DNA from 2 places in the Lysinibacillus sp. Y5S-8 genome. Region 2 is predicted to be linked to the other one. Evidence: riboswitches for the same ligand, from Rfam matches in the RefSeq annotation. Region 2 holds a riboswitch; the other holds the start of a gene.
What was found. Region 2 has a riboswitch for preQ1 ahead of queF (preQ(1) synthase). Riboswitches for the same ligand answer to the same signal wherever they lie in the genome.

Region 1: linked by a shared signal. The riboswitch ahead of V6670_RS02375 (QueT transporter family protein) and the one ahead of queF (preQ(1) synthase) in region 2 are both predicted to bind preQ1.

Annotation. Positions count from the first base shown of each region.
Region 1 is NZ_CP145889.1:501,390-510,702, forward strand. Features, by position in the region: gene V6670_RS02365 (L-threonine 3-dehydrogenase) at 1-414, shown strand, start outside; gene trpB (tryptophan synthase subunit beta) at 643-1,806, opposite strand; T-box leader at 1,864-2,063, opposite strand; gene V6670_RS02375 (QueT transporter family protein) at 2,135-2,617, opposite strand; PreQ1 riboswitch class I at 2,624-2,668, opposite strand; gene V6670_RS02380 (ABC transporter substrate-binding protein) at 2,989-4,011, shown strand; gene V6670_RS02385 (ABC transporter permease) at 4,096-5,124, shown strand; gene V6670_RS02390 (ABC transporter ATP-binding protein) at 5,117-5,911, shown strand; gene ilvA (threonine ammonia-lyase IlvA) at 6,445-7,707, opposite strand; gene V6670_RS02400 (TerC family protein) at 7,975-8,718, shown strand; gene bshB2 (bacillithiol biosynthesis deacetylase BshB2) at 9,188-9,313, opposite strand, start outside.
Region 2 is NZ_CP145889.1:4,624,287-4,633,599, reverse strand. Features, by position in the region: gene V6670_RS22755 (NACHT domain-containing protein) at 1-1,727, shown strand, start outside; PreQ1 riboswitch class I at 2,332-2,378, shown strand; gene queF (preQ(1) synthase) at 2,506-3,006, shown strand; gene queC (7-cyano-7-deazaguanine synthase QueC) at 3,126-3,785, shown strand; gene queD (6-carboxytetrahydropterin synthase QueD) at 3,789-4,262, shown strand; gene queE (7-carboxy-7-deazaguanine synthase QueE) at 4,255-4,983, shown strand; gene V6670_RS22730 (VUT family protein) at 5,025-5,564, shown strand; gene V6670_RS22725 (MFS transporter) at 5,721-6,911, opposite strand; gene V6670_RS22720 (MBL fold metallo-hydrolase) at 7,268-8,080, shown strand; gene V6670_RS22715 (S-layer homology domain-containing protein) at 8,689-9,313, shown strand, end outside.

The DNA of each region.
Region 1 (9,313 bases), 550 kb from region 2:
GATTATGCAGTGGAAATTTTCTATGAAGCAATTGAGCAAGGTAAGTACACATCTTATATTCAGGAAGGTACGTTTATGGATATGATGTACATGCCAGATGCCTTACAAGCTATTGTAGATTTAATGGAGGCAGATGGTAGTAAGCTCGTTCATCGCAATGCCTTTAATATTACAGCGATGAGCTTTGAACCATCACAAATCGCAGCTGAAATCAAGAAGCATTTACCAAATTTCACAATGGATTATCAGGTTGATCCGGTGCGTCAAGCGATTGCAGACAGCTGGCCAAACTCTTTAAATATTGATGCAGCTCAAAAAGAGTGGGGCTTCAAAGCAGAGTATGATTTAGCCAAAATGACGATAGATATGTTAGAAAAACTAAAAATGAAACTGCATAAAAAGGCAATTTCCTAATCGTTAAAGGAACGGATGTAGAATTAGTCTACATCCGTTTTTTTATGTGTCTATAAAAGAGAATTGTTGGCATATATAGATTAAATTACGTAACTGAAATATATTAGTATTCTGAATATTGACAGTTCCTAGAAGCTAAGCTTCATGATAGTATTGCTGAAATATACCTAGATCATTGATATAGTTAAAAGAGCGATTTCCTTTTATGGAAGTTGCTCTTTTATTGAATTATTTAGTTAACATGTGGAAAACCTGTTCCACGTCTTTATCACCACGACCTGAGATATTAATAATAATGCTTTCTTCAGATGATAAAGTTGGTGCTAATTTTAGAGCATGTGCGACCGCATGTGAGCTCTCAAGGGCAGGAATAATCCCTTCAACCTTCGAAAGTACTTGAAATGCCTCAAGGACTTCTTTGTTTGTCACAGTCACATACTCAGCACGGCCAATTGTTTTTAAATGACTATGTTCTGGACCTGCTCCAGGATAATCTAAACCAGCAGCTATTGAATAGGTTGGTAGTGGATTGCCGTCTGCATCCTGTAATACTAAGCATTTGAAGCCATGTAGCTCTCCGGGCGAACCTTCGTTTAATGTAGCAGCTTGATCTGGCTCTATTCCAATAAGACGAACCTGTTCATCTGCAATGTAGTCTGCAAATGCTCCAATAGCATTACTGCCACCGCCAACACAGGCAAGGATCGCTGCGGGTAGCTTTCCTTCTTTTTCTAAAATCTGTTCACGACTTTCGCGACTAATCACAGATTGGAAGTGTTTAACCATTGATGGGAAGGGATGTGGCCCAACTGCTGAACCTAATAAATAAAACGTTGTTTCATAGTTTTCGACTAAGTCAGCGAATGCTTCATCAACTGCATCCTTTAAACGTCCTTGCCCTTTATCAACAGCTACTACTTTCGCGCCAAGAAGCTCCATGCGAAACACGTTCAATGCTTGACGTTTTGTATCCTCTAAGCCCATATAAATAGTGCAATCCATTCCAAACATGGCACAAGCAGTAGCAGTTGCTACACCATGTTGACCTGCACCTGTTTCAGCAATAACGCGATTTGCCCCCATACGTTTGGCTAGTAAAATCTGTCCCAATACATTATTAATTTTATGTGAGCCTGTATGGTTAAGATCTTCACGTTTTAAATAAATTTTTGCGCCACCCAATTGCTTTGTTAAATTTTTTGCAAAATAAAGTGGGGATTTACGACCAACATACTCACGGAAATAGTAATCCAATTCTTTTTTAAATTCTTCATCATCTTTAAACTTTTGGAAATGCTCATCTAGAATAGTTAAGACATTTTGAAGCTCCTTTGGAACAAAGCTTCCGCCAAATTCTCCAAAATAACCTTTTTTCTCTACTACTTTACTCATCTTTACTCGACTCCTCTATGCTAATTTTTCCATAAAAAAAGCCACTCTAATCCTCTTAAAAAGGACGAGTAACCGTGGTGCCACCTTCATTCGCAATTTTTGCGCGCTTTCTTACTCCGATAACGGGGAGCGAATCGTCCTTACATTTAATAAGGCTGCTCTGAAGTCCATTCACAAGTACCTACTACTGGTTTGCACCATCCACCAGCTCTCTGAAAGTAACCATGCTTGCTACTACTCTTCTTCCTTGCATTTATATTAGAAAGAATTGTAGTTTATTTTCAGAATAGTGTCAAGAAAAAAAGACGAATCTAAAAAGACTCGTCTGTTAAATCAAATGATGAAAGTGAAGGCGTTTATTGAGTGCATACATAATCGGTGCACCAACAGCTAACACAATAAATTCACCTGCAGCCACTGTTAGCCAAGTCCAGAAGAATGGTAGTTCTAAGGCTAAATTCAACTCGAAGGCAATGATAAACATTGTGCATGTAAATAATAGTGTATTAATAATTAAACGTGCCCAAATATTTTTGACATATTTACAGATTAAAATGAACAGTCCAAGTGTAATCATCGAATGACCAACACCAAACACTAAATCGTAAATGCCAAGTGGTGAAAATAGATTAGAGATCAATACACCAATAATGATCCCTACGGCAAAGCGTGGGTTAAAGGCAACTAAATGGTTAAACATTTCAGATACACGGAATTGTACCTCTGTAAAACCAAACGGTGCAACAAGCATTGTCACCGCAATATATAGCGCTGCAATAATACCACTTGCTGCTAAAAATTTTATTTTCATATTCATTTCTCCTTAGTTTTTTTGCGTGGGATGGTTACGAACCACGGTGCTTTCACACAAGACAATATTTTATTATAGATATCTAGCAGAAGTCAAATGTCAGACTTTTTGTCTATATGACACACTTCGTAAAATTGTCATAAATATTTTTTACTATTTTTTAAAAAGAAAGCAAATAACTAAAATAGCGTAGTTTAGCGGTTTAAAGCGGCGAATTGAATGAAAAACTAAAATATTTCGTCAGTTTTAAAAGTCAGAACATTCATAATGTTATTGACGGAGCTTGATAATAACGATAATATAGCGATACATTCACACTTTGTTTGGATAAAGTGTGATAGATATTGAGAATATAATCGGGGGGATTATTTGTGAAGAACAGTGTAAAAAAGCTTTCATTCCTTCTTTTTGGATTAGTGTTACTACTTGCTGCTTGCGGTAGTAGCGGATCTAGTTCAACAGATTCAAAAGGGAATGAATCGAACAATGCAAGTGAGAGCGGAAATACAGAGGATAAAACATATAAAATCGGGATTACTCAAATTGTAGAGCATCCATCATTAAACGCAGCAACGGAAGGCTTTAAAAAGGCAATTGAAGATGCTGGCTTAAAAGTTGACTACGATCCACAAATTGCACAAGGAGATAACAGTCTTAACACCACGATTGCTAACAATCTTGTAAGTGCAAACGTAGATTTAATTTTTGCTAACTCCACACCTTCTGCACAAGCAGCGGCAACAGCCACAAGTGATATTCCAATTATCTTCACATCTGTCACAGATGCTGTTGGTGCACAGTTGATCGAATCAATGGAGAAGCCAGGCAAAAATGTTACAGGAACAATTGATTTACATCCTGAAACGATTTCTAAAACAGTCGCATTCCTAAAAGAGCTTGGCGCCAAAAATGTTGGGATGGTCTACAATGCTGGTGAGCAAAACTCTGTTGCACAAGTTAAAGAAGTGAAAAAGGTGATGGATGAACAAGGCTTAACAGTAGTAGAAGCGTCAGCATCTACTTCAGCAGATGTAAAACAAGCAACAGAATCACTAATTGGTAAGGTAGAGGCTTTCTATATTATTACTGATAATACAGTAGTTTCTGCTTTAGAGTCTGTTATTGATGTTGCTAATACAAATGAATTACCACTTGTTGTAGGAGAGCTAGACTCTGTTGCACGAGGCGGTTTAGCTGCTTATGGTTTTGAATATTTCGATATCGGTTACGAGGCTGGTCAAATGGCTGTGAAAATTTTAAAAGGTGAAGCAACACCTGCCGAGACGCCAGCACAATATCCACAAAATCTGAAACTATTAATCAATAAAAAAGTAGCGGACGATTTAGGAATTGAAATTAAAGATTCTTGGGGTGCAGAACTTCTAGAAAAATAAATCGAAGCGGGGGAGAACTATCCCCGCTTTATCTTCATTTATAAGCAGTAGAAATAATAAAAAGATTTAGGAGATGATTCAACGATGTTTTTAGCATTATTTGGCGCAGTGGAGCAAGGAATCATCTATGCAATTATGGCACTTGGTGTATATTTAACGTTTCGGGTGTTAGATTTTCCGGATTTAACGGTTGATGGAAGCTTTGTAACAGGGGCGGCAACTGCAGCAACAATGGTTTTGCTTGGCTACTCCCCAATCTTAGCGACTTTAGTGGCAATTGTTGCTGGATTTATTGCTGGATGTATGACAGGAATTCTTCACACGAAAGGAAAGATTAATCCACTATTATCAGGGATTTTAATGATGATTGCGTTATACTCGATTAACCTGCGCATCATGGGGTTAACTGCAGAAAATACGATAGGTCGCCCGAATATTCCACTACTAAACTCAGAAACGATTTTTTCAAAGTTTCAAGCATTTTGGAGTGATTTAGGGATCGATGCTGCTCTCAATAACCTATTAAAAGGCATGGGCTTTCAGCATGTACCAAATACATGGAGTGTGCTGATAGTCGTATTAATCATCACGATTTTAATTAAGTTAATAGCAGACTGGTTCTTGAAGACTGAGGTCGGGCTAGCTATCCGAGCAACTGGTGATAATAAACGAATGATTCGTAGCTTCTCTGCAAATACAGATACACTTATCATTTTAGGGCTTGGACTTTCCAATGCGCTTGTCGCATTTTCTGGAGCTTTAATCGCACAATATTCGAAGTTCTCCGATGTTAGTATGGGGATTGGTATGATTGTCATCGGTCTTGCATCGGTTATTATTGGTGAAGCCATTTTTGGGACAAAGACCATTATCCGTACAACTTTTGCAGTCATTGCAGGAGCTATCATTTACCGTATTATTTTAGCATTAGCATTACGTGTAGATTTCCTTGATTCAGGAGATATGAAATTAATTACGGCTATCATCGTTATTTTGGCGCTGATCGTACCACAATTTATCAATAAGAGTAAGGAACGTAAACGTAAGGCGAAGCGTGCTGCAGAGCTGTCACGAGTAAAAACAGTAGAGCAAGGAGGAAAAGGCCTTGCTTAAATTACATGGTATTAATAAGGTGTTTAATGAAGGAACACCAGATGAAAAAATTGCACTAGCAGAGATTAATCTACACTTAAAGCCAGGTGATTTTGTGACAATCATTGGTAGTAACGGTGCAGGGAAATCAACGATGATGAATATGATTTCAGGCGCCTTAACACCTGATTTTGGCACAGTTTCTATTGATGGTAATGATGTTACAAATTTGCCTGAATATAAACGCTCACAATACATTGGTCGTGTGTTCCAAGACCCAATGGCGGGAACAGCTCCTACGATGACAATTGAAGAAAACTTAGCACTGGCCTATTCACGAAATAAGGGTAGAGGACTGCACATCGGTGTGGACAAAAAGCGTCGTACCTTGTTCAAAGAATCATTAGAAATGCTTGGTTTAAGTCTAGAAGATCGGCTTTCTGCAAAAGTAGGCTTACTTTCAGGTGGGGAACGGCAAGCATTGTCACTGTTAATGGCTACTTTCACAAAGCCCTCTATTTTATTGCTGGATGAGCATACGGCTGCACTTGATCCATCACGTGCAGAATTAATTACCCGTATTACGAAGTATTTAGTTGAAAAAGATCAGTTAACGACATTAATGGTAACGCACAATATGCAACAAGCTTTGGATTTAGGAAATCGTCTTATTATGATGGACAAAGGCCAAATTATTTTAGAGGTTGCTGAAGACCGTAAGCATGAATTAACAATCCCAGATTTAATGGCCGAATTTGAACGCATTCGTGGGGAAAAAATGAATTCAGACCGCGCTTTATTAGGTTAATGACAAAACGCTCATACACTTGTATGGGCGTTTTTTATAGTGTAAAAAAAATCCATCAATAGCGTTTTGTCAATGGTGAAAATGAATGTCCGTTGCAGGCTACTTGATTTCCTGTGGGGGGAATGCCGATCTATCCCACGGGAGTCAAGTAGCCTTCCACTCCAACCCATAAATTGAGCAAAGGGGTTCACTACTCTTTATGGAGGGGTGTTGTCACACATCGCTTTTCCACATTGTTCACTACTGTTAGTGTGAAAGAAAATGAAAAGACACATTTGCAGAATAGTTGATTGGAGTGGAGCCAGCGTCACTCCTAGGGGATTTTTAGCGTCATATAGGAGATGCTGGCGGAATGGAGGTCAACCCCTCGCATTGCCAGAATGTCACTTTCCGCAGGTGATATTATTTTTTTCAACAACATATAAAACGCTCATGCACTAGTTTGAATGTTTTTTATTTAGGGTAATAAAAATGATTGATAAACTTTATCACAATGAAAAAGTCTCACTTGCAGAGAAGTGAGACTCTTCATTTTAAACGAGTAAGCCAAATAGTTGAATGTCGTTGTTTACTTCTTTGTATTTGAAGCCGAATTCATCCATTCGTGCAAGCAGCCCTTCATAATCCGCTTGATCGCCAAGCTCAATGCCAACGAGGGCAGGACCACTTTCTTTATTGTTTTTCTTTGTGTATTCAAAGGTAGTAATATCGTCGTTAGGTCCTACAACGCTTGTGAGGAATTGACGTAATGCCCCTGCGCGCTGAGGGAAGCTGACGATGAAGTAGTAAAGTAAGCCTTCGTGAATAAGCGACTTTTCTTTAATCTCCTGCATCCGTCCAATATCATTATTACCACCGCTAATAATGACCACGACTGATTTCCCTTTAATTTCTTCTTTATAAAAATCAAGAGCTGCCACTGATAGTGCCCCAGCAGGCTCGGCAATAATGGCATGTTTATTATATAGATCTAAAATCGTTGTACAAACTTTGCCTTCTGGTACAAGAATAATGTCGTCTAAATAGCGGCGACAAACATCATAAGTGTGATGGCCGACGCATTTTACGGCAGCGCCATCGACGAATTTATCAATCCAATCAAGAGCCACAGCGCCCCCTTCAGCAAAAGCAGCCTTCATACTGCCAGCACCGGCGGGCTCTACTCCAATAATTTTAGTAGAAGGGGAGAGGTTTTTAACGTAGGCAGAAACGCCAGACATTAAGCCGCCACCACCAATACTGCCAAAGACGTAGTCAATTGGCTCCTCCATGTCATTCATGATTTCTACTGCAACAGTTCCTTGACCAGCAATGACATCGAAATCATCGAATGGATGGATGAATATTTTATCGTGTTCTTCGCAATAGCTTAAGGCGCTTTCAGCAGAGTCATCGAATGTATCGCCTGCTAAAATAATCTCTACAAATTCGCGCCCAAACATTCGCACTTGGTCTATTTTTTGCTTTGGTGTTGTTTGAGGCATAAAAATGCTAGCCTGGATTTTTAATTGAGCACATGCATAAGCTACACCTTGTGCATGATTGCCTGCGCTTGCACAGACAACACCAGCGTTGCGTGCTTCTTCCTCGATTTTTTTAATTTTATAATAGGCACCTCGGAGCTTGAATGAGCGCACATGTTGTAAATCTTCGCGTTTAAAGTAAATAGTAGCTCCGTATTTCTCGGATAAATAATCGTTTTTTTGTAGTGGTGTATGGACAACTACATCTTTTAAAAAATGATGTGCAATCAGGACATTCTCCACTTGCACGGTTCTAGTATCAGCAACTTCCATAGTATTCATCCTCCGTTATACGTTTAAAACATTTATCTATGATAGCACACTTTATTTGCTTTTGGTGGTTAATTTTTAGTAAATTCTAAATTTTCCGTGTCTATTTTATAATGTAAGCGTTTTATCGAATAAATGATGCCTCGAGCAATTGCTGAAACGTTACTTTTGGGACAAAAAGCATTTGCTGAATCAGGATAAATACAATTCTCATAACAAAAATGGTCAAGCATATACTAGATTAGCTGAGGACAAGTAGGAGGGTAAGTAGTGGAAATCATTCAAGGAATTCTATCTACATATTGGCAATTTTTTGATTGGGCGATGTGGCAGGAAGTATTAAAGGACCCTGTATCCTGGGGGCTAATATCCTCATTAATTATTATAGAAGGGCTACTGTCAGCGGATAATGCACTTGTATTGGCAGTTCTTGTTAAACATTTACCAGATAAACAACGAAAGCGGGCATTAATGTACGGCATGCTAGGTGCCTATTTTTTTAGATTTTTATTTATTGGCATAGGTGTTTATCTTGTGGAATTTTGGTTTATTAAAGTGTTAGGTGCATTATATTTAGGCTGGCTCTGTGTGGCTCATTTTCTTCAAATTGGGAATGAGGATAGCGTGAAGGAAGTGAAAAAATCGGGATGGATGGTGCGGCTCTTTGGAACCTTTTGGGCCACCGTCATTTCTGTCGAGCTAATGGATATTGCTTTTTCGATCGATTCCATCTTTGCAGCCTTTGCTGTATCAGATCAAGTGTGGGTACTTTTAATTGGGGGTATGTTAGGCATATTAATGATGAGGACAATTGCAGGTGTGTTTTTAATCATTATCGAAAAAATTCCAGAGCTTGAAGCAACGGCCTTCATTATAATAGGTGTTATTGGCTTAAAAATGCTAGTGAGTGTTGTTAATATTCATATCCCGCATTACTTATTCTTCCTATTCTTAGTGATTGCTTTTTCCATCACAATCATTGTGCATATGATGAAGAGGGTAAGAGCTGCCTAATTAAAAAGTACTGTTCTTCAAAAATGAGAACAGTACTTTTCTTATTGTCGAAAAACAGTCAATTGACAGATAAAAATGGATTTCCGTTGCAGGCTACTTGCTTTCCTGTGGGCGAGCATCGAGCTGTCCCACGGGAGTCAAGTAGCCTTCCACTCCAATCCACAAAAGTGTTACCTTTTTAGCAAAGATTTTCAAATAAAGTAAAGGTGTTCACTATTCTTTATGAGATGTTGTCACTCATTACTTCTCTACATTGAAAATAAAAGCTTATCGCCTCTAAGAATAAAGATAATGGGCGATTTGAGCGCTATGCTACTATGAAAAAAGGAAAGACACTTTACAGAATGGTTGATTGGAGTGGAGCCAGCGTCACTCCTAGGGATTTAGCGGCACATCAGGACGCTGGCGGAACTGAAATCAACCTCTCACCTTGCAAAGTTGCTTTTTCTGCCGTTGACATCATCCTTTTTTATTTTACATATTTATCTGGGTCAACAATATAAAACTTTTCAACATTTAGCCAGCTTTCGCTCATTGGTTCACCATCATCAATACGCTTTTCAGTTTCCTGCATCATCCAACCAGTTTGAGATGA
Region 2 (9,313 bases):
CTTTACAAGAAAAGATTAGAGAAGGAAGGAAATTTTCTGAAAAAGAAATCGCAGCTATTGACTTTTTACCCTACATTAATGAAAAGAAATATGTATGGATTACTGGACATGGTGGTATTGGAAAATCTACATTATTAAAACATACTATGTTAACGATTCTTATGGATGAGAAAAAAAGTAAAAATAAAATCCCTGTATATATTGAACTTAGAAAATATAATCATGAGGAGATTAAGAGAAGAAGTATTATTAATTTTATTTATAACGAAATGAATGTAACAGGGTTTGAATTGAATGAACAGATTTTTGAGTATATGTTAGATAAGGGAAGATTTTTGTTTCTGTTTGATGCCTATGATGAGATTTCATCTAATAAATCTCAAATTTTCTTACAGGAATTTGAAGATTTTTTAACAAAATATGAGAAGAATGAGGTGGTAATTTCGAGTAGATATATGCCTAAAGGGCATTTAGATAATTTTATTAAATTATATGAATTGAGAACAAATGGCCTTACTAAGCAAGAAGCTATACAGATGATAGAAAAAACTAAATATGATGAAGAAATCAAAAACGAATTTATAAAAAGTCTATCAGAAGGTCTATATGATGAATATGAAAGTATAGCTTCAAATCCTACGTTATTGCTATTGATGCTTTCTTTATTTAGAGAAAATTCTAACTTTCCAAAGGAAAAAAGTGCATTCTTAATAAAAGCATTTGAAGAGTTATTTGAGAGGCATGATGGTAGAAAAATTGCTTATATCAGAGATTTTCGTAGCAAGGCATTATCTAAGTATCAAATGATGAAAGTTTTTTCAGCTTTCTGCTTTTTAACATACTTTGATACAAATGCCTCTCAAGATGAATTTAGTGAAGAGTATATCAAAGAAAAACTTGATAGAATAATTAAAAGCTATTCATGGTTGAAAAGTTTAAATATCAGTGGAGGGGATCTACTTTATGACTTTAGAGTGTGCTTATGTATTTTATATAAAGAAGGTGAAAAGTACTATTTTGTACATAATATTTTCCAAGAATTTTTTTCAGCCTATCATGTATATAAGAGTGATGAAGAGACTCAGAAAAAGTTTTTGAAAAAATATGCCCTCACTGGTATCAGTAATGAAACTCAAGGAAAACGTTCATACAATTATAGAATGATACAAACAACTTTTGACTATATATGTGAACTAGATAATTCTGAAGATCAAAGTGTAATTAAATATAATTTATTATTACCTTTATTGGAAATGATTGAATCGGATTCTTCTTTTATCAACTATCATCACTTAGAAAACAAATTACGTTATATAATAACAGTTTATGAAGATCAATTTTCAATTAGTTTTCAGCCTATATCATTGGGTTTCTCAAAAAATCGTGCCATAATACGTTTATATAATCTATACATTCATGGAACTAAAGCATTACTATTGAAAGGTGGTGGATTTTTCCAAATAAGAAATGAAGTAATTATTACAAATGAAGATTATGAGAATATTATTGCTTTATCATTGTTTAAACATGAGATTCAAGAAGATAAGGAAGGGCGAAAAACAGAGCGTATAGATGTAGATATTGAAACTGTATTTGCTAATGATATATTAAAGAGAATCTATATGAAGAGCTCTAGATATAAGAGGAATGAAAAATTAAAGGGATTGAGTGAAATTTTAAGGGAAGATAGACTTAAGCGTAATAGTGAAGAAGAAAGCTTATTATAGTGAAGTAAACCATATGCTATTCTTTTATAAAATAAACTGACTACTCATGAGAGGGAACTGCACTTATATAATAGACATTTAAAAAAATTAGACAACTTGGCGAAGCTGTTGTTTTTGTTTTGCAAACAGTAGCTTTTTAAATTCTATTTTCCGTGATGATAGTCGTAGTACTAAATTATATAACTTTTGATTTCTTTTGTCCCAATGTTTCGTATTTTTAAAGTTCGCTTCGTTTTGGCATTAGATTGTAACGAATTTTGAAAGTTGTTAAAAAAAGATGATGATGGTTAATTGGATTTAGTAGAGATGATTAACCAATTTAAACCTTAGTAGGTGAAAAGTTCGAAAATTATAGTATGTGGAGTTATCATGAAGAAATAAACTTATGATAAAAAATTCATTTAGCTTCATCACGGTGAACCATACCATAAGTAAGTGCGACGGTTCTAAAGAAAATATAAAAATCCGATTCTAAATCCTTTGAATCAATTCTTTAGTAATGCTTTCAAACCACACTCCATACAGAAAGATTTTTTTTAAAAATCCATTTGACGTGCTGTATTATTTTTTGTACGATAGTGAAGAAAAGAATGCCCGGACTAGAACGGGAGAGGTTCATAGCTGATACCCTCTATAAAAAACTATGGAAACATGACAATAATGCCATGTCCATATTGGACGTGGCTTTTTTTTATGTGTTTACGTATGTTTTAAATAGAATGCTTGGTGATGCCTCTCTTGAAAAGTGTTGGGAAACATTTTACAAGGAGGTTTTTTTATGTCTGGCCGAAGTCATGAAGAAGGATTAAAGGATTTAACCCTATTAGGTAATCAAGGTACAAAGTATTCCTATGATTATGCACCTGAGGTATTGGAGGCTGTAGATAATCTGCATGCCAATCGAGATTATTTCGTTAAATTTAATTGTCCAGAGTTTACTAGTTTATGCCCACTTACACATCAGCCTGATTTTGCTACGATGTACATCTCGTATATCCCAGATAAAAAAATAGTTGAAAGTAAATCACTGAAATTGTATTTATTCAGTTTTAGAAATCACGGTGATTTCCATGAAGATTGCGTTAATATCATTATGAATGACTTAATTGCATTGCTTGATCCTCGATATATCGAGGTTTGGGGGAAATTTACGCCACGTGGGGGTATCTCGATCGATCCATGGTGTAACTATGGGAAGCCAGGAACAAAATACGAAGAAATCGCCAATTATCGTTTAATGAACCACGACCTTAATCCAGAAAAAATTGATAATCGATAAATGGAGAATTAAATAGTTCCATCAAGAAAGAGGTTTTTAGCTACCCTCTTAAAAAAACTAAGAAGAAAGCAGCACTTTTTCTTAGAGTGCTGTTTTTTCGATATAAGGGAGTTTTATAGATGAAGCAGGAAAAAGCAATTGTTGTATTTAGTGGAGGTCAGGACAGTACAACTTGTTTGTTTTGGGCAAGGGAACGTTTTGAAGAGGTTGAGGCAGTCACTTTTGATTATGGTCAAAGGCATCGCCTTGAAATTGAATGTGCAAAGGAGATAGTGGGTGAACTTGGTATCAAGCATCATATTCTTGATATGTCACTCCTGAACCAGCTTGCTCCAAATGCTTTGACACGACAAGATATTACAGTAGAGGAAGGAGATAATGGTGAGCTTCCATCGACTTTTGTCCCTGGTCGAAATCTTCTCTTTCTTTCATTTGCAGGTGTTTTAGCGAGTCAAGTAGGAGCTAGGCATATCGTGACTGGTGTTTGTGAAACGGATTTTAGCGGATATCCGGATTGCCGAGATGTTTTTATTAAATCCTTGAATGTAACGTTAAATTTATCGATGGATGATTCTTTTGTTATTGATACACCGTTGATGTGGCTGAATAAGGCACAGACATGGGAGCTTGCTGATCGGTTTGGGGCATTGGAATTTGTTCGAGAAAGAACGTTGACTTGCTATAACGGTGTTATAGCGGATGGTTGCGGTGAATGCCCGGCCTGTAAACTGCGAAAAAAAGGGCTTGATGAGTATTTGCGTTATAGGAAGGAGTCTTAAGGGATGTTAGATTTTAAAATCGTCGATAAGCTCCAAAAAATAGATGAAGATATTCAAAAAGATCAATTGAACTATCATGCAAAGCGTGTTCTTGTAAGCAAAGAATTTACCTTTGATGCTGCTCATCATTTACATCATTATGAGGGGAAATGTAAAAACCTACATGGTCATACCTATCGTGTAGTATTGGGATTGAGTGGCTACACAGATGAACGCGGTTTGATGATTGATTTTGGCGATATAAAAAAAATATGGAAACAAAAAATAGAGATTCATTTGGATCATCGTTATTTAAATGAAACACTTCCACCCATGAATACGACGGCAGAAAACATTGTTGTTTGGATTTATGAAAAGTTGGCAGAGGCCTTGCTTGATGAACCAAGCTATAACGGTGCATGTGTAGAGTTTGTTAGGTTATATGAAACTCCGACAAGCTATGCAGAAGCGAGACGGGAGTGGATGGAAGGTGAGTAAGGTACCTGTTATCGAGATTTTTGGACCGACGATTCAAGGTGAAGGAATGGTAGTTGGCCAGAAGACAATGTTTGTGAGAACTGCAGGTTGTGATTATTCCTGTTCTTGGTGTGATTCATCGTTTACTTGGGATGGCAGTGGGAAGCATCTGATTGTCCAAATGACAGCGGAAGAGATTTGGGCTGAGTTGAAACGTCTTGGAGGCAATGGCTTCTCATTTGTCACGATTTCAGGCGGCAATCCCGCACTCAATCCACATTTAGCTGAGCTCATTGCCATTTTAAAAGAAAACGACATAAAAATTGGGGTGGAAACACAGGGAAGTAGGTGGCAAAAATGGATGCATGAGATTGATGAACTGACCATTTCTCCAAAGCCACCTAGTTCTGGAATGACCACAGACTATTCGGTGCTCTCATATATCTTCGAAAAACTTAAAAATCAAAACAGCAATCACCATATATCTCTCAAAATAGTCGTTTTTAATCAAGAGGATTACGAATATGCTAAACAAATTCACCATCGATATCCAATGATTCCCTTTTATCTTCAAGTCGGTAATGATGATCTTATGACAACTGACAATTCACAATTAATTATGCATTTATTGGATAAATATCATGCACTGATTGATAGAGTGATGAAGGATGAAGAATTAAGAGATGTTAAAGTACTGCCACAGTTACATGCCCTTGTTTGGGGAAATAAAAGAGGCGTATAGTGTGCCATTACAAAAATGTTTTTAAATTGAGGAGTAGTAGTATGAGAATATTGTTTTATTTATTATCTATTGTCATCGCTAATGTAGTAACGGCAGCATTTGCACCATTGCACTTTGGTATGTTTATTGTTCCAATGGGGACGTTTTTAATTGGGGCAACCTTTATTTTTCGGGACCTTGTACAAAATAAATATGGTAGAGCAAAGACGTATTTATTTATTATTACAGCTTTAATTTTATCAGCAGTAGTGTCATTCCTACTGGGGGATACACTTTTGATTGTGGTAGCGTCAGCACTATCATTTGTTGTCGCTGAAACAGCTGATACAGAAATCTATACTCGATTAAAATTACCAATGGCTTGGCGTGTGTTCTACAGTGGGCTTGTTGGAGGATTTTTGGATTCTGCAATTTTCGTAGTAATCGGCTTGAGTCCACTTGGAGCTAATATATTACCTTGGGAAGCCGTACCAGCCGCCATTTTTGGACAAATTGTTGTGAAGACGATTATTCAAATGTTTGGCGCAATGATTTTAAATCAAGTTGGTACAATGAAAGAAAAACATCTAACTACAGGATAACTCGTTGAAAACATTCATTAGGCATATTTCATAAGAGATGCCGTTTATTTTGACGAGATAGAGCTATAAGTAAAACAGGCAGATTCGCATTATAAAGCGAATCTGCCTAGTTTAATTTTAAAGGTCTTATTGCATTTTCAATTGTTTCTATCATTTTTATGCTGATTTTTCTAGTTTTTGATCTAAATGGTGACTAAGAAAAGTTAGCAAACTTGCACAGACGGCAACAATCCCACCGACCCATGTAACATTCATTAAATTTCCCTGATGATAGACAATTCCCCCTAATGCAGAACCAAAAGCGATACCTACGTTACTTGCTACGGGCATAAGTGAAGCAGCCAATCCTTTCGCACTTGGTTGGTAAATTTCAGCGAGGTCTATTAAATAAAGCTGAGTAGATGTTGTTAAGAGGATAGCCATTAATGACATTAAGCCAATATTGACCAGCCCTAAAATAAAATGATTTGTAGTCCAAAATAAACTTGTCAGAACAATAGCCTGCACAAGAAAAACAAAGCGAAGGCGACCGATAGCATTATGACTGGCAATTTTACTGGCGAGGATATTGCTGAAAATCGAAATAAACCCATAACCAAATAAGATTAGACTAATAGAATTATTTGGTGCTCCCATTCCCTTCAAAATAGGAACAAGGTACGTAAAGACAGCGTAAGTTGCCCCAAATCCTAGAGCAGGAATGAAAAAAGCCATTAAAATACGCGGCTTGATCATTAAAGAAAACTGATCCCGTATCGAACTACGTACTTGGCTGAGTTGATTAGGTAAGACAAAAAAGGATGCCAAAAACGCCAAACCACCTAGAAAGGTTGTTAACATGAAAGTGGCATTCCAACCATACCAGTCTGCGATTACAATACCAATTGGCACTCCAACGACATTTGCTAGTGTGAAGCCACCAAAAACGAATGATATAGCAAGACCGCGTTTGTTTATCGGCATGGTTTCGCTTGCAACAATCATGGCTAGAGAGATTAATACTCCTGTTACAATCGCTGTCATAATACGAAGTACAAGGAGCATGATGTAGCTCGTTGAAATGACGCAAAAAGCATTGAGGACGATGAAAGAAAGGATCAAAAACAACATCCATTTACGCTTTGGAAAATGACTTGTTGCTGACATCACTAGTGGTGTGGCAATAGCAAATGTAATGGCAAATGCAGAAACGAGTGTGCCTGCTTTTGCATTAGTCATTTGAAGGCTTGAGGAAATATCGGTTAAGATTCCGACTATAACAAATTCGCTTGTCCCTAGTACAAATGTCAATAACGTAAGTGTTAAAATGAGTAACCAATGTCGCTTGGATAATTGTGAGTTGTGCATAGATACCTCTTTCTAAGATGAATATAAATGTGTAGTAGATAAACAACCTAAACATCATATCATAAAATATTTTAGCGAGAAAAAATCTTTCTAGATTAAATCGGAATGAATGGATTCCCAAAATCGACAAAACTACAGAGAAATCACATTCTGTTGCTAATCCTAAAAGGATATCAATAAAGATGCTTTTGTATTAAATATGTACACAAAGAATAATTCCTAGTACCTTCTACTTTTACTTAAAGAAGGAATTTACTGATTTTGCTTGAACTCTATAAATTAAGAAATTCCTGTTCAAAATCTAAAATACTCACTTAAAGATGCTCCCTTTTAAAAGGGGAAAAGGAAGGTTCATGATGATTCAATTCCAAAAAGATAATATTACTGTTTTTCAAAGTGCATTGTATATGACTACTTCGGCTATCATTCAAACGAATGAAGCGATAATTATGACAGATCCTAATTGGTTACCTAGCGAAATTGAAGAAATTCAGGCTTACATAAACAAAATGAAGGGTGATAAGCAACTATATATTATTTACACTCATAGCGATTTTGACCATATTATTGGTTCAGGGGCCTTTCCAGAAGCAAAGGTAATTGCATCTAAACAATTTGATGAAAATCCGAACAAAGCAAAAAGCATTCAAAAAATCAAACAATTTGATCAAAGCTATTATATACAGAGGAGCTATTCCCCTGTATATCCAACAGTAGATATTGTCGTTTCAGAGGATGGGCAAACATTAGAGTTAGATTCGATAACTATGACATTTTATCAAGCACCTGGTCATACGAATGATGGTTTATTTACAGTGATAGAGCCGTATGGGCTATTTCTTTCGGGAGATTACTTGTCAGATATTGAGTTTCCTTTCATCTTTAGCAGTTATAAAGACTATGTCAATACTATTCGTAAAGCTGAAGATATTTTACTGCATCATCAAATAACAACCCATATACCAGGACACGGAACGACAACACAGAACCAACAAGAAATCCAAAAAAGGATTCTTTTTTCTAAACATTACTTAGCACAGCTTCCGCAGGATAACGAAGAGTTAGAGAAATGTTTAAGGGAAGAGTATTCGTTTTTTGAAGGAATGAAAAGCATTCATACTGACAATAAAAAGATGGTCAATAAAGAATGTTCAGAAGAGAATCTGTAGTCGATAATCTTTTGAGATGTATTACAAGTAAAGTAAAAAGGAGATTGGTTTAGTACCCATAGAAAAAACACCTCCACGTTGATTGTTTGGTATTCAATACCCGTTTTTCAACGAAAGGTGTTTTTATTTGTCTCTTTTTTTTAGGTCAGTGCGAGATGGATACTCACTGGCTTTTTTCCTATTAAGGATATGACATTGTGGTTAACTTTAAGGTAAGAGTATTGTCTACGTTTGGGCAAATGTGCCGATTCCTCGTTTATTTCAGCCCTCCCGTACAAAAGTTGTAGAGGTTTTACTTTTGTGTCGGGCCTTTCAATGTCTAATAGAGGTGAGGCACAATTGCGCTTTAGTTCATGTGAAAATGTAATTACAGAAAATGAGGTGTTATTATAAAACTACTATTCTAAATAATTATTGTAAAAGTTTAATATAAAAATTTTACGAAAGATTTAGAATATTAACGTTAAATAACAATGTATTTATTATTTTTCTGTTAAAATTACTATGTTAAACAATATTTTGTCAATGTTTAATAATTACAATTAATTTTATTGATTGGATTCAAAATCATCCTTATGAAATAGGAATGGGGAGGTATTACTCTAAGTATGCGTAAATGGGGAAAATCGAAGTATTTAAAAGCAATAACAGCAATGGCATTAACGGCTTCAGCGGTAGTAGTAGCACCGATTGCATCTGAAGCTAGTAGTTTCAAGGATGTACAACGAACGCATCCATTTTATGACGAGGTTAAAAATTTAAATGATCGTGGCATTATTAATGGGTTCCAAGATGGGACATTTAAACCTGAGCAAAACATAACACGTGGACAAGCTGCTAAAATTATTGCGGGTGTATTAGGACTGAATACATCGAATGTTAGCAATCCAAACTTTAAAGATATTCCTACTAATCATGTATATTTTGGTGCAATTGCTGCATTAAAGCAAAAGGGGATTATTAATGGTTATGAGGATGGAACATTCCGTCAGGATGAATTTATTCAACGTAACCATGTAGCAAAAATTGTAGCGAACGCTTTTAATTTAAAAGCTTCAAATACGAATTCATTACCGTTCACTGATGTGCGTGCAGATTATAAAGAAGCGATTGCTGCTTTATATGAAAACAACGTAACGACTGGTAAGACAGCTACATTATTTGATGGTTCTTCCAATGTAACACGAGGACAACTGGCTGCATTTATTACTCGTTCAGAAGCTGTTAGTAATC